3 regions of the Pantoea sp. USHLN298 genome follow, and region 2 is predicted to be linked to each of the others. Evidence: predicted binding sites of a transcription regulator. Region 2 holds the regulator's gene; each other region holds the start of a gene.

Region 1 (4,202 bases), on a different contig from region 2:
GGTGCCAGCTCAAACTGCACAACACCGCTCTCACTGCTGCGTTGCCGGTATGTACGCAGCAGTGCGCTGTTCTGCTGCAGCGCCAGCACGCTGTCGCCGGGCAGCGGTGAGACGGCCGGATCGATGATCACCACATCATTGCGCCTGATAGCAGGCGTCATGGCCTGTTCCTCAACCCGCAGGGCAAAGCTCTGCTGAGAGAGCGCCATGTCGTTATGCATCAGCAAATCACACTTCACCGAAGTGGCGTCATTCAGCCACGGCACCACGTCGCGCTGATTCAGTAAGGGAATCTGATGCAGCCCGGCAAATCCACTTTCGCTGAAAACAGGACCATCGCCATCTATCAGATAGGCAGGCGCGCATCCCAGCGATTCCGACAGCCGCAGCAGGTTTTCACCACGCGGTAACGTCTCCTCTTTTTCCCATTGTGAGATCGCCACATGGGACACTTTTACCTGTTCCGCCAATTGCTTCTGCGTTAATCCCAGGTTTTTTCGTCGGTGGCGAATACGGTCGCCCAGCGTTTCGTTTTTCATCTGCTTGACATTCAGGTTAAGAATGATTTAAGTATACTTAACCCTGGCATTTAAGCAATCTTAAATTTCAGGCAGGGGACGTGCCTGTTGTTGCACGCCGTGGTGTTCCAGTGACCTTACCGGGTAGAGGGGTGCGGCATGGAAAGTAGTTTAATTACCAGTATGGGTGCGTTGGTTTTGGGTGGGGGCGCGGCGGCACTGTTCTGGAAACCGTTATTGGCGGGTATCGCGTCAATCGTGACCAGTAATCGGGCCGGCGGCGAAATTATAACCAGTTATAAAGAACAGGTGGTGTTGCTGAAGGAGAGCAACCTGCTGATACGAGAAGAGAACGACGAGCTACGAGAACGGCACGATAAAAATTTGCGGCGTATCTCCATGCTCGAAACCGATCTTCGGCTTATCAAGAATGCGTTAGGGATACTGCTGGCAATGACAGAGGCCGATCACAGCGATAAGTTTCGCAACGAGGTCGATCGCCTTATCTCAACTCTGGAGGATCGCAGCGATGGTGACGATAAATAGTCCTGCTACAACCCTGTTAAACAAGCGAAAAATTATCCTCGGCGGCGTAATGCTGGGCTGCTCGATGATCTGCGTGCTGATGACGATTCTGTTTCTTTATGTCAGCAATACGGCCAACCGGCGAGTAGCAGAGATTCGGCAGGAGTATCGCAATATCGCGGCAAAACGTGATGCCCGGGTCGATTTGCTGACTAATCAGGTGACGACGTTACAACACAAACTTGATGCGTTACCGGACCGCACGGCGATCAAAACGGTGGATAAAGTCAAAGAGGTAGTGATTGAAAAAGAAGTGTCACCGATGCATTCGCAACCCAGGCCATAACTTCCGATTATTCTTAGTGCGGCTTCGCTATTATCGACTAGTTTTAAATCTCCGGGCGACATTTTCTTTCGCTGTATTGTGCGAAGAAAAGGCCCGCAGATTGGCCGGTTGATGAACCGCTACGCCAAATCACTTTGGATAACTAACCAGAAGGACATTTAGCATGAGCGATTCAACAGAAACCAAGAGCAAAAATGATTACCTGCGTGATGTCACCTCTCAGCTGAAAGAGATGCGCCACTATGCGCAAACCAACACCGAGACGCTGTCAGCACATTGGTTAGCCTTCGACGCGGGCGAATACAAAGACAAAGTTAACGCCGATCGCATCGATGCGCTACTCAACAAGCAGGGTAAGATGCTGGAAGATCTGGATGCGGCCATTCAGGACATTGAGATCGAAATTAATCACAGCGAGCAGGAGAGTTAAGTGATCTCCCGCTAACTGATGCGGTGGCCATTAAGGGATTAATCGGCCACCAGCCACATTTCCGCTTCGTCGAACATCTCTTCAACTATCCGCGCAATCGTCGCTTTATCGTTCTTACTCAAATCCGTATCAATAGCGTTACGTTCCATCGGTTTGACCTTAACTTCAATGTCAGGAAACACCCGATGCACCCGCTTTTCCAGCTCTTCGAGAATCATCTCGCGCGCACCCGGTAAACCGGCTACGTTACGCTTGTCATAAATCAACTCAACAAACATGATGGCAATCCATTCAGGGCAAAATCGCTGGGATATAATACTGTAAATAAAAACAGTGGCAAGGCGGCGCGCCCGATTACGGGAAATATTTTTATGTCATGCCGGACTGCATCTTGATCTGGCTTATTACTGCATCATCACGACATAATGGCAGCTCAAACATCTGGAGAAGTGCGATGCGACAACTGGTCATTGATATTCTGCTTAAACTGGCAAAGATGGACGTCGACGCGAAAGAGCTGACCGCCCAGCTTGAAGCGCAATCGCTGCTCGTTGCTGCGTTACTGGTGCAGGCCAAACAGGACAACACGCTGACGATTAGCGAGACGGTTCAGGATGCTATTGTCACGGCGTCACGTTCGTCGACCGACTTTTTGCAGTCTGACGTAGACCTGCTGCTGACGCACATTAATCGTCTGCTGGCAGTGGCACAATATGTGGAAGTAAAAGGAAAGATGGCAGAAGAGGAGTAGCCGGAGAAAAAAATTCGCCTCTGGAGGTGAAATCCAGCAACACCTCCAGAGGCAGTGCAAAAGCACTATTCGTTCAAGGACAATCACGACCGAAGTCGTAGGATGAAGTTATACACTTTCCTCGTCCTTGTACAACTTTATCGGCGGTTATATCACTGGTTGGAGGTGTATAAAGAATACACCTTACAAGACTGGCCGATCAGAGCTCGTTTTTGATGCAAAACTCTTCCCAGCTCATCCCCAGCGATTCAGCATGTGATTTGAGATAGGTCTCAATCGCCTCAGCCGCCACCGCTTTGTCTGGCTCAGCCAACTGTATCGAAAAGATCATCCCATCCAGATTTTTCTGACGTAAAAAAGCCGCATAGATGCGTTCAGCGTGCCATTCACGCAACTGACGCAGGGAAAGATTGGCCGCGCGGGCGTCGCTTTCGGTCAGCTCATCCAGCGCTGCCTGGAAATCGGGATGAGCGGTAAAGAACATGTCGCGCGCCTGCGCGTAATACGCTTCTGGGGTTTTCATAGCCGGGTTCCTGAATATCTGTTGCAGCCCGCCAGTGTAGCGGGTTGCGCCAGCCTTGTCAGGAAGCGATGCTACGGCGTGGCAGAACAAGGGTACTGACGCCGACTTTATACAAGACAATGAAAAAAAACGCGCCGGGCGCGGCTGGATCAGCCGGATACCTTGCGCACTGGCGTGGAAAAATTATAACGTAGCCGCCATTGACGCGATCTTAGGGATTAAACATGAAAAAGTGGATGCTGATTGCCACGCTGGCACTGGGCGGTTGTGCGCAAATCAACGATTATGACAGTGCGGTGCAAACGCCGGCGCCGGCGAATCTTCAGGGTAACTGGCAAACCGTCGGGCCTCAGGGAAAGCTGATTAGCGATCAGGCAATGGGCTCGCTTATTGTCAATGCGGATGGCAGTACGCTGGATTGCCGTCAGTGGCAGCGAGTGATTGCCAAACCCGGCAAACTGACGTTGCTGAGCGGTGATTACGTTAACGTAACGCGTCAGGTTCGGGTGATGCCGCTGGTGGTGGATAATGGTGAACTGAGCTATGACGGGCTGACGCTGCGCAAAGTGGATCGTCCGACCCTTGAGTGCCAGCAGGCGCTGGAGGAGGTGGCGAAGCAGCCAAAAGCCGCCATCATTCAGAATATTGAACCGCAGCTGCTGCGGACCCACATTACCGATAACAATGCGGCGGCCTTATCGCAATAACGTGATCTGGCAGGGCCGCGGCCCTGCCAGAAGAGGCACTACTCTGCGACGACCCAGACGCTGACGCTGCCGCCGTTACAGACAAACACTGCATTACCCTGACCATCGGCGGTAATGGTTTCTTCACGGTTTGCCAGATGATCGCGCCATACCTTGCCGGCATAGCCTTCACCCATCGCCACGGCTTTTTCGCCCGCCTCGCCATTCGACATGATTACCACACAGCCCGGCTGCGTTTCGGTTCCGCTGCGGCTAAAGGCAACGCAGTTAGGATGATCGAAATAGTCGGTCTGTACGCCCCAGCCATACTGCTGGCGCGCCCGGATTAACCCTTCCAGCTCCGGGATCACCGGCATCTCAATCTTATGCTTCTCACCGTCGCCACCGGTATCTTCGTAACTG
Region 2 (4,202 bases):
TCGCCAAAGTTAACGTAGCCCTGGCCGAGGTTACGCAGCTTACGCAAGCCGTGCACCATCTGCATGAAGCCTTCTTTCTCTTTCGCCGCGCCGCGTAGCTCTTTAGCGTAAGTCCCGACTTCCATCACGTGCTCATAACCGATGTAAATCGGCACCAGGGTAATCGGGCGATTACCGCCGCGCAGCATCGCCTGCAGGGTCATCGCTAAGGTCCCGGTTTTCGGATCGAGCAGACGACCAGTGCGGGAACGACCGCCTTCAACAAAGTATTCCACCGAATAGCCGCGGGTGAACAACTCGCCGAGATACTCACGGAACACCGTGGCATACAGCTTGTTGCCTTTAAAGGTACGACGAATAAAGAACGCGCCCAGACGACGGAAGATCGGTCCGGCTGGCCAGAAGTTGAGGTTGATACCGGCGGCAATGTGCGGCGGCACCAGTCCCTGATGATAGAGCACGTAAGAGAGCAGCAGGTAATCCATGTGGCTGCGATGGCACGGCACATAGACGATTTCATGTCCATCCTGCGCCAGCTGACGCACTTTTTCGCCGCCGTTAACGTTGATGCCCTGATAGAGACGGCTCCAGAGCCAGCCCATCACGCGATCCGTCACGCGGATCGCTTCATAAGAGAAGTTCGCCGCAATCTCTTCCATCATCTCAACCGCATTCTGCTGCGCTTTTTCATGGGAGATTTTTTTGCTGCGGGCTTCATCTTCGACGGCTTTTTCAATCGCTTTAGACTGCAACAGGCGATTAAACAGATCCTGACGTGCCGGTAAACGCGGGCCAACCGCCGCCAGACGCTGACGGGCAAAGTGAATGCGCGCCACCCGGGCCAGTTTCTGGGCGATCGATTTGTCGGTGCCGTGCTCGGTCGCCATGCGGCGCAGCGAAACGGTCGGCGAGAAACGGACAAAACTGTCGCGTCCGTGCCAGATCACCGCAAAGAACTTTTGCACGCCGTTCAGTACCCGCAGGTGCGGTGCATCTTCGCCCTGAACCTCACGGCCTGGCGCACGACCAAACATCACCGTCACCGGCAGCATCTGGATATCCAGTTTGGGGTTATTGCGATGCAGGTCGAGATAATCGTGAAAAATCTTCACCGATTCGACGCTGGGCACAAAATAGGGGAAGACGCGCGGGCCATCGTGGATAAAAACGTGGCGCGGCAGCAGTGAACCATCAATCTCCAGCGGAGAGAGCGGGTCGGGCAGATGATGCCGCAGGCACTGCGCGCGTAAAGTCAGTAAGTCGGCCTTCGAATCGTAAGGCAGAACGTACATAATGGGCCGGGTCGGGTCCAGACCATGTTCAGAAACGGGATCGGCCGGAATGGCCTTACTCTTTACCAAAAACGACAGTGGTAAATTCAGTAATTTGTAATAAAGTTTACGCCAACCTGACATAGACAACATGAAGCCTCTTGTTAGCAAAGCGCCGCAAGCATACCAGAAAGCGCAGCGAAGATCTGTGGTGGTGCCAATTGCACGCAGCCCAGACATTGACGTCAATCCGATGAAAGGGTTCCACCAATATGGCAAATAATGCCACCGGTCTTGTAAGAATTGTGAAAGCCGCAGGTTACTCATGGCAGGGCCTGCGTGCCGCCTGGCAGCATGAAGCGGCTTTTCGGCAGGAAGCGCTGGCCGCGCTGGTCGCCATTATTGTGGCCTGCTGGCTGGATGTCGATATCGTCTCGCGCATCCTGATGATTGGCGCTGTGGTGCTGGTAGTCATCGTTGAAATCCTCAATAGCGCCATCGAGGCGGTTGTGGATCGTATCGGTCAGGAGCGCCATCCGTTAGCCGGTCGGGCAAAAGATATGGGCTCGGCAGCGGTGCTGATCAGTATCTTACTGGCACTGTTTGTCTGGATCGCGCTGCTCTGGACACATTTGCGATAACCCTTCCACAACGCGCCATCTGGCGCGTTTTTGCCTGAGAATCGGTTTCCATTTCGCCAATACCTGTATATACTCACAGCGACTGTATAAACAACCAGGGGGCGGGATGAAAGCATTAACCAGCAGGCAGCAGCAGGTCTATGACCTGATTCGCGACCATATTACTCAAACGGGCATGCCGCCTACGCGTGCAGAAATTGCCGCGCAGCTGGGTTTCCGCTCGCCGAATGCGGCAGAAGAGCATCTTAAAGCGCTGGCACGTAAAGGGGTGATTGAGATTGTCTCTGGCGCCTCGCGCGGTATCCGTCTGTTAATGGAAGAAGAGGCCTCTGAAGGTCTGCCGTTAATTGGCCGGGTCGCTGCCGGTGAGCCGATCATGGCGCAGGAACATATCGAAACTCATTACAAAGTCGATCCGGGCCTGTTCAAACCCTCTGCCGACTTCCTGCTGCGCGTCAGCGGAATGTCGATGAAAGATATCGGGATTATGGATGGCGACCTGCTCGCGGTGCATAAAACCCAGGACGTCCGTAACGGCCAGGTTGTCGTGGCCCGCATTGATGATGAAGTGACGGTGAAACGCTGGAAAAAGCAGGGCGCTATCGTGCATCTCCTGCCGGAAAACAGCGATTTTGATCCGATCGTCGTCGATACGCGCGCGCAGTCACTGACCGTTGAAGGTCTGGCGGTGGGTGTGGTTCGCAACGGCGAGTGGCTCTGAGCCTGATATAACCGCGCATTCGTAGCGTCTGATGCTATTCTGTCGGCCCTAATTTTGTCGCTGCAGCTCCCCTCTCTGCAGCGCTGAGCACGGAACTGCGAATGCGTTTTTTAACGGCTACCGACAAAAAACTCTGGCGGCTCGCGCTGCCGATGATCCTTTCTAACATCACCGTACCCTTACTGGGCGTGGTCGATACCGCTGTCATTGGTCATCTCGACAGCCCGGTCTATCTTGGCGGGGTGGCGGTCGGGACGACAGTCACCAGTTTCCTCTTCATGCTGTTGCTGTTCCTGCGAATGAGTACCACTGGCCTGACGGCGCAGGCATTCGGCGCGGGCGATAAAACGGCACTGGCACGCGCGCTGACCCAGCCTTTAATCATTGCGCTGCTGGCTGGCGTGCTGTTCATCTGTCTGCGTACCCCCATCACCCGCCTGGCGACCTCTCTGATTGGCGGCGATCCCAAGGTTCTGCAACAGGCGACGCTGTTTATTCAGATCCGCTGGCTGAGTGCGCCTGCCACGCTGGCAAACCTGGTGATCCTTGGCTGGCTGCTCGGTGTGCAGTATGCGCGGGCACCGGTCATCCTGCTGGTGGTCGGTAATCTGGTCAATATTGTGCTGGATCTGTGGCTGGTGATGGGGCTGCACTGGGGCGTGGCGGGAGCGGCAACCGCGACCGCACTGGCAGAGTACATCACGCTGGCCGTCGGTGCGGTAATGGTCTGGCGTGTGTTGAAACTGCGCGGCATCACTACGGCAATACTGAAGCAGAGCTGGCGCGGTGATATTCAGCGCCTGCTGCGGCTTAATCGCGACATCATGCTGCGTTCGTTACTGCTGCAGCTCTGTTTTGCCTCACTGACCGTACTGGGCGCGCGCATCGGTCCGCAGGTGGTGGCAGTCAATGCGGTGCTGTTGATGTTTATCACCTTTACCGCCTACGCGCTTGACGGTTTCGCCTATGCGGTGGAAGCCTTTGCCGGCGAAGCACACGGCGCAAAAGATGGCAGCAAATTGCTGCGCGTCTGGCATGCCGCCTGCCGCCAGGCGGTGGTAGTGGCAATCGGTTTTTCGCTGCTCTATGCACTCTGCGGCCCGCACATCGTGGCGCTGCTGACCTCCCTTGAACCGCTGCAACAGGCCGCCGATCGCTATCTGATATGGCAGGTTATTCTGCCGCTGATTGGCGTCTGGTGTTATCTGCTGGATGGCATGTTTATTGGCGCGACCCGTGGCCGGGAGATGCGTAACAGCATGATGGTGGCGGCACTCGGCTACTTCCTGACGCTGCTCAGCGTCCCGATACTGGGCAACCACGGATTGTGGCTGGCGGTAACGGTTTTCCTGGCGCTGCGCGGCGTGTCGCTGTGGCTAATCTGGCGTAAACACTGGCAGCAGAACAGCTGGTTCGACGCCTGATAGCGGGCGGCTTTAGCCGGTGCGCTACAGATTATTCTGTATTATTCCAGCAACCCTAAAATCTTCTACTACAATTAACCGTAAGCAGCGCAGTAAACCAGCGCTTTATATCGTCATTTTGTTTTCTTTCAAGATAAATGATGCA
Region 3 (4,202 bases), on a different contig from region 2:
TGGCTGCGAATCAGGCGTCCGACCTGTTGAATCAGGGTAAACGAGGCGCTGGGTAAGCTCTGCACCTCAAACGGATAACGCTTCAGGCTCTTCAGCCATTCGCCTTCGGTTAAAATTACCGGACTGTCTACCGGCGGAAAAGCAATTTTATGAATATGCACCTGACTGAGCAGATCGCCTTTTAAATCGAGCCCTTCCGCGAATGATTGCAGGCCAATCAGAATGCTGGTCTCGCCTTTGCTCACCCGCTGACGATGCAGATCGACCAGTCGGCTACGCGGCTGATCGCCCTGCACCAGCATCGACAGGCGCAAATCGGGCAGGCAGGCGACAAACTGCTGCATCGCCCGGTTGCTGGCGAACAGCACCAGCACCCCTTTATGCTGCTTCAGGCTCATCTGCTGGCGGAAGAAGCCCGCCATCTCAGCGATGTGCTCCGCTTCGTGGGTCATCAGCGGTTCGTAACGCATTTGCGGGATCACCAGCTTGCCCTGTTCAACGTGGTTGAACGGCGAGTCGAGCGCCACAAAACGGTCGCCCGCTTTTTCATTCAGCCCCGACATCTCCTGCAGGCGATTAAAACTGTTGAGCGAGCGCAGCGTGGCGGAGGTAACCACCACATGCGGAATCTTCCGCCACAGCATTTTCTCCAGCTGATCGCTGACGCGAATCCCGGCGCAGTGAAACAGCAGGTGCGCCTGCCCTTCGCGCAGTTCGCGGGTGATCCATTTCGACACAGGTGCGCCGGAGGCTTTCTCCATTGCCGCCAGTCGCCATAGCTTACTGACCGATTCAAACCAGCCGAATTGACGGTTCAGCTGCAGCAGATTACGGTGCAGCCGCACCACATCAACCTTGCCGGTCTGCTCGCTCAGGGCGTTAATCAGGCCTTCGCTCAGGCCCCGCAGCGCATCACTGAGTTTGAACAACCGGGCGCACAGGTCCAGCAGCTCCTGCGGCAACGCACCCAGTACAAAACGGTATTCGCCCGGCTGATTGTGCGGCGGCAACAGCGGATTGAGCGCCTGGCTGATGATGGTCAGCAGCTCACGCAGCTCCTCGCAGTGCGCTTTCAGCCGCTCCGGATTGGCCAGCGGCGGCGGCGATTTTGGCCGCATCTGAGTCATGATGCTTTCTACCAGCTTGATGAACAGATCCAGCTGCAGGCTGCTCCAGCCTGGGGTGATATCGGCGCTCATCTCCAGCGCGTCCCGCGCCACTTCCGGCAGATGATGGCCTTCATCCAGCACCAGCATCAGATTCTTCGCCGGCGGCAGCACCGATTCGTTTTCCATCGCCGCCATCACCAGCGCATGATTGGCTACCACCACATCGACCTGCTCGATTTCACGCCGCGCCACAAAAAACGGGCATTCGCGATACCAGCGGCAGTGAGCGCCGAGGCAGCTGGCTTTGTCGGTGGAGAGCCGCTGCCACAGGCTGTCGCTGACGTTCTCCTCGCTGTGATCGCGCAGGCCGTCCCACTGATAGCGGTCCAGCGCTTTCTGCAACCGGCCGCACTGCGTCTGCTCCTCTTTGGTGCTGCTGATGGCGTCATCATCCAGGTAGAGCAGCAGATCGCCCTGCTGATCGTCGTCAGCCGCCAGCGCCGCCAGATTGCGCGGACAGACATAGCGGCCGCGACCAAAGGCGGCGGTAAAAGTGAGATCGGGAATGATTTTTTTCAGCAGCGGCAGATCTTTGGTGAAGATTTGATCCTGCAGTGCGACGTTGGCGGTGCTGATCACCAGCCGTTTTTCCTGAGCGCGGCTGGCTGCAATACCGGGGATCAGATAAGAAAGGGTTTTTCCCACGCCGGTTGGCGCTTCCACCGCCAGATGGCGCGCATCATCGCCCGCCAGACATTTTGCCACTTCGGCAATCATCTGCCGCTGGGCGGCGCGCGGAATGAAATCGGGCACCTGCTGCTGCAGCGCTTTATACCACTGCGCTATCTGGCTTTTTACTGCTGCTGTCAGGGCCATTTTGTTTGTTACCACACCATAAAAATTGCCTGTATTTTTACACAGTATGCTGACGACGTCAGCTTTCAGGCAGATTTTTTCGTCTGCGGTTCCAAATCCCGTCTCTTATTGTATTCGGTGCCGGATCAGCTCAGCACTTTAAACATGTAGGTCGTCGCATCCAGCTCGCCGGTGGTGGATTCGGCATAAAAGGGTATCGAGCCGGCGACCTGCCAGTCGAGCGAACGGTAGAGATCGCTGGCGACATCGCCGCTGCGCGTATCCAGCACCAGCAGCGTTTTCCCCATCTGCCGCGCCCGCTGTTCCGCCTGCTGCATCAGCTGACGGGCAATCCCCTGGCGGCGCGCCCGCGGGTGGACCAGCAGTTTGCTGATCTCCGCCCGATGACGGCCGTTGGGCATTGCGCTGTTGTTAATCATCACCGTCGCCACAATCGCGCCGTGCTGAGACGCCACCCACAGTTCGTCATTGCCGCTTGCCAGGCTGTAGATCCGATTCTGCCAGAAACGCAGGATCGCCTGCTGATCGGCAGCATCAATAAATCCGACGCTGGCCCCCTGCGCGACGCAGCCCTGCAGCACGTCACAAAGTTCGGATAAGCGCTGCTGCGCCTGTGTCGCGCTGAGCATCTGATAGTCGATCATGGTTTTGCCACCACCAGTAAATAGCGCGCGCCCTCGGTCAGGTGCGCTTCAAAGGCCGATTTGCCAGTCAGGTGAAAGCGTAAACAGTCGCCCGGACGTAAGGTCCACTGCTGGTTTGCCATGCTGACGGTCAGACCGCCTTCACGTAGCCAGATATGCTGTTCCATACTCTGTATCGGCGGGGCGTCATAATCGATACGCGCACCGGGCCGTAATTTGCCCTCCACCAATTCGCATCTAAAATGAGTAACAGGCGGTGACACATTTCGCCGGTGGAATCCACTGGCTTCATCACTCCATACCGGCTGCTGCTCATACGGGATCAGCAGCTTCGCATCCTCCTCTACTTCACTCAGCAGGCGCGACATCGTTAATCCGTAGGCTACACACAGGCGATTAAGCAATGCGGCAGTGGGGCTGGTCTCGCTTCGCTCAATGCGTGATAATGAGGCACGGCTGATCCCGGTAGCGATTGCAAGCTCATCCAGCGACCAGCCACGTTGCAGACGTAATTCCGCGAGTCGCGCTGCCAGGCGTTGTTCGGTGTTCAGGTCCGACATAGTACCTTCTCATAATTGGGAATAATTTCTCTTATATGAGATATAGCTGAGAAAAGGCGCAGCGGTCAAGTTGTACATTGAAAAATGTATTGTACAACTTAGTTTGCTTCGTTATGGTAATTCCACTCAGATCAGTATAAAGAGGAATTTATGACCCTATACAGTATCGGTGACGTCGCCGAGCGCTGTGGCATAAACCCAGTGACATTGCGCGCCTGGCAAAGACGTTATGGCTTACTGAAGCCGCAACGGACCGAAGGTGGGCATCGTCAGTTTGATGAAGAAGATGTTCAGCGTATTGAAGAGATCATGCGCTGGATCGAGAGCGGCGTGCCGGTCGGCAAAGTTAAAGCGCTGCTGGAAGGGGGTGATGTCGATGCGCATGATGGCTGGACCACCCTGCAGGATGAACTCATCAGTGTGTTACGCCATGTCAGACCCGCCAAACTGCGTAACAAAATTGCGGCTATCGGTCGCGAACATCCGATCGATGCGCTGATTGATCACGTTTTTATGCCGGTGCGTCAGAAGCTCAGTCTTGATCAAAACACCGCCCGTACCATGTGCAGCCTGCTGGATGGCTTGCTGATCGATTATGTGGCGTTCTGCCTGACCGCCAGCCGTAAAAAAGCGGGCAAAGATGCCCTGATTATCGGCTGGGGCATTGATGACCGCACCCGCATCTGGCTGGAAGGCTGGCGCCTGTCGCAGCACGGCTGGCGGATCGATGTGCTGGCTGAACCGCTCGACGTTCCGCGCCCGGAGCTGTTTCCTGGCATGAATATGTTTGTGTTTACCGGAAAAAAACTGACCCGTCGTCAGCAGGAACAGCTGTCGCACTGGCAGGAACAGGGTTACGCCGTGCGGTTGCACGAAACACCCTGATGACAAAAACGCACGCTGGGCACTTTGCCTGCTGCCTTGCGCGCGCTATCATTCCCGCCTCATTACAACGCGCTCAGGTTTTCCCATGAACTGGAAAAAAACATTCTTCGCTACGCTGTTTTTCATTA

What was found. Region 2 encodes LexA, which represses DNA repair genes until DNA is damaged. Its sites were predicted from a motif close to TNCTGTATGTACATACAGNA; they were not measured.
Region 1: the regulator LexA is predicted to act here: its motif matches at 2,136-2,155, upstream of WFK59_RS07515 (DinI-like family protein).
Region 3: the regulator LexA is predicted to act here: its motif matches at 2,013-2,032, upstream of dinG (ATP-dependent DNA helicase DinG).

The regions. Positions count from the first base shown of each region.
Region 1 is NZ_JBBCRO010000002.1:599,468-603,669, reverse strand. It holds gene WFK59_RS07535 (helix-turn-helix domain-containing protein) at 1-539, opposite strand, end outside; gene WFK59_RS07530 (hypothetical protein) at 678-1,064, shown strand; gene WFK59_RS07525 (hypothetical protein) at 1,048-1,389, shown strand; gene WFK59_RS07520 (hypothetical protein) at 1,553-1,819, shown strand; gene WFK59_RS07515 (DinI-like family protein) at 1,858-2,097, opposite strand; gene iraP (anti-adapter protein IraP) at 2,274-2,570, shown strand; gene WFK59_RS07505 (DUF6388 family protein) at 2,770-3,093, opposite strand; gene yedD (lipoprotein YedD) at 3,318-3,800, shown strand; gene amyA (alpha-amylase) at 3,839-4,202, opposite strand, start outside.
Region 2 is NZ_JBBCRO010000004.1:539,187-543,388, reverse strand. It holds gene plsB (glycerol-3-phosphate 1-O-acyltransferase PlsB) at 1-1,415, opposite strand, end outside; gene WFK59_RS13435 (diacylglycerol kinase) at 1,544-1,912, shown strand; gene lexA (transcriptional repressor LexA) at 2,019-2,633, shown strand; gene dinF (MATE family efflux transporter DinF) at 2,735-4,057, shown strand.
Region 3 is NZ_JBBCRO010000001.1:436,742-440,943, reverse strand. It holds gene dinG (ATP-dependent DNA helicase DinG) at 1-1,985, opposite strand, end outside; gene WFK59_RS02200 (GNAT family N-acetyltransferase) at 2,111-2,629, opposite strand; gene WFK59_RS02195 (XRE family transcriptional regulator) at 2,626-3,189, opposite strand; gene WFK59_RS02190 (MerR family transcriptional regulator) at 3,340-4,074, shown strand.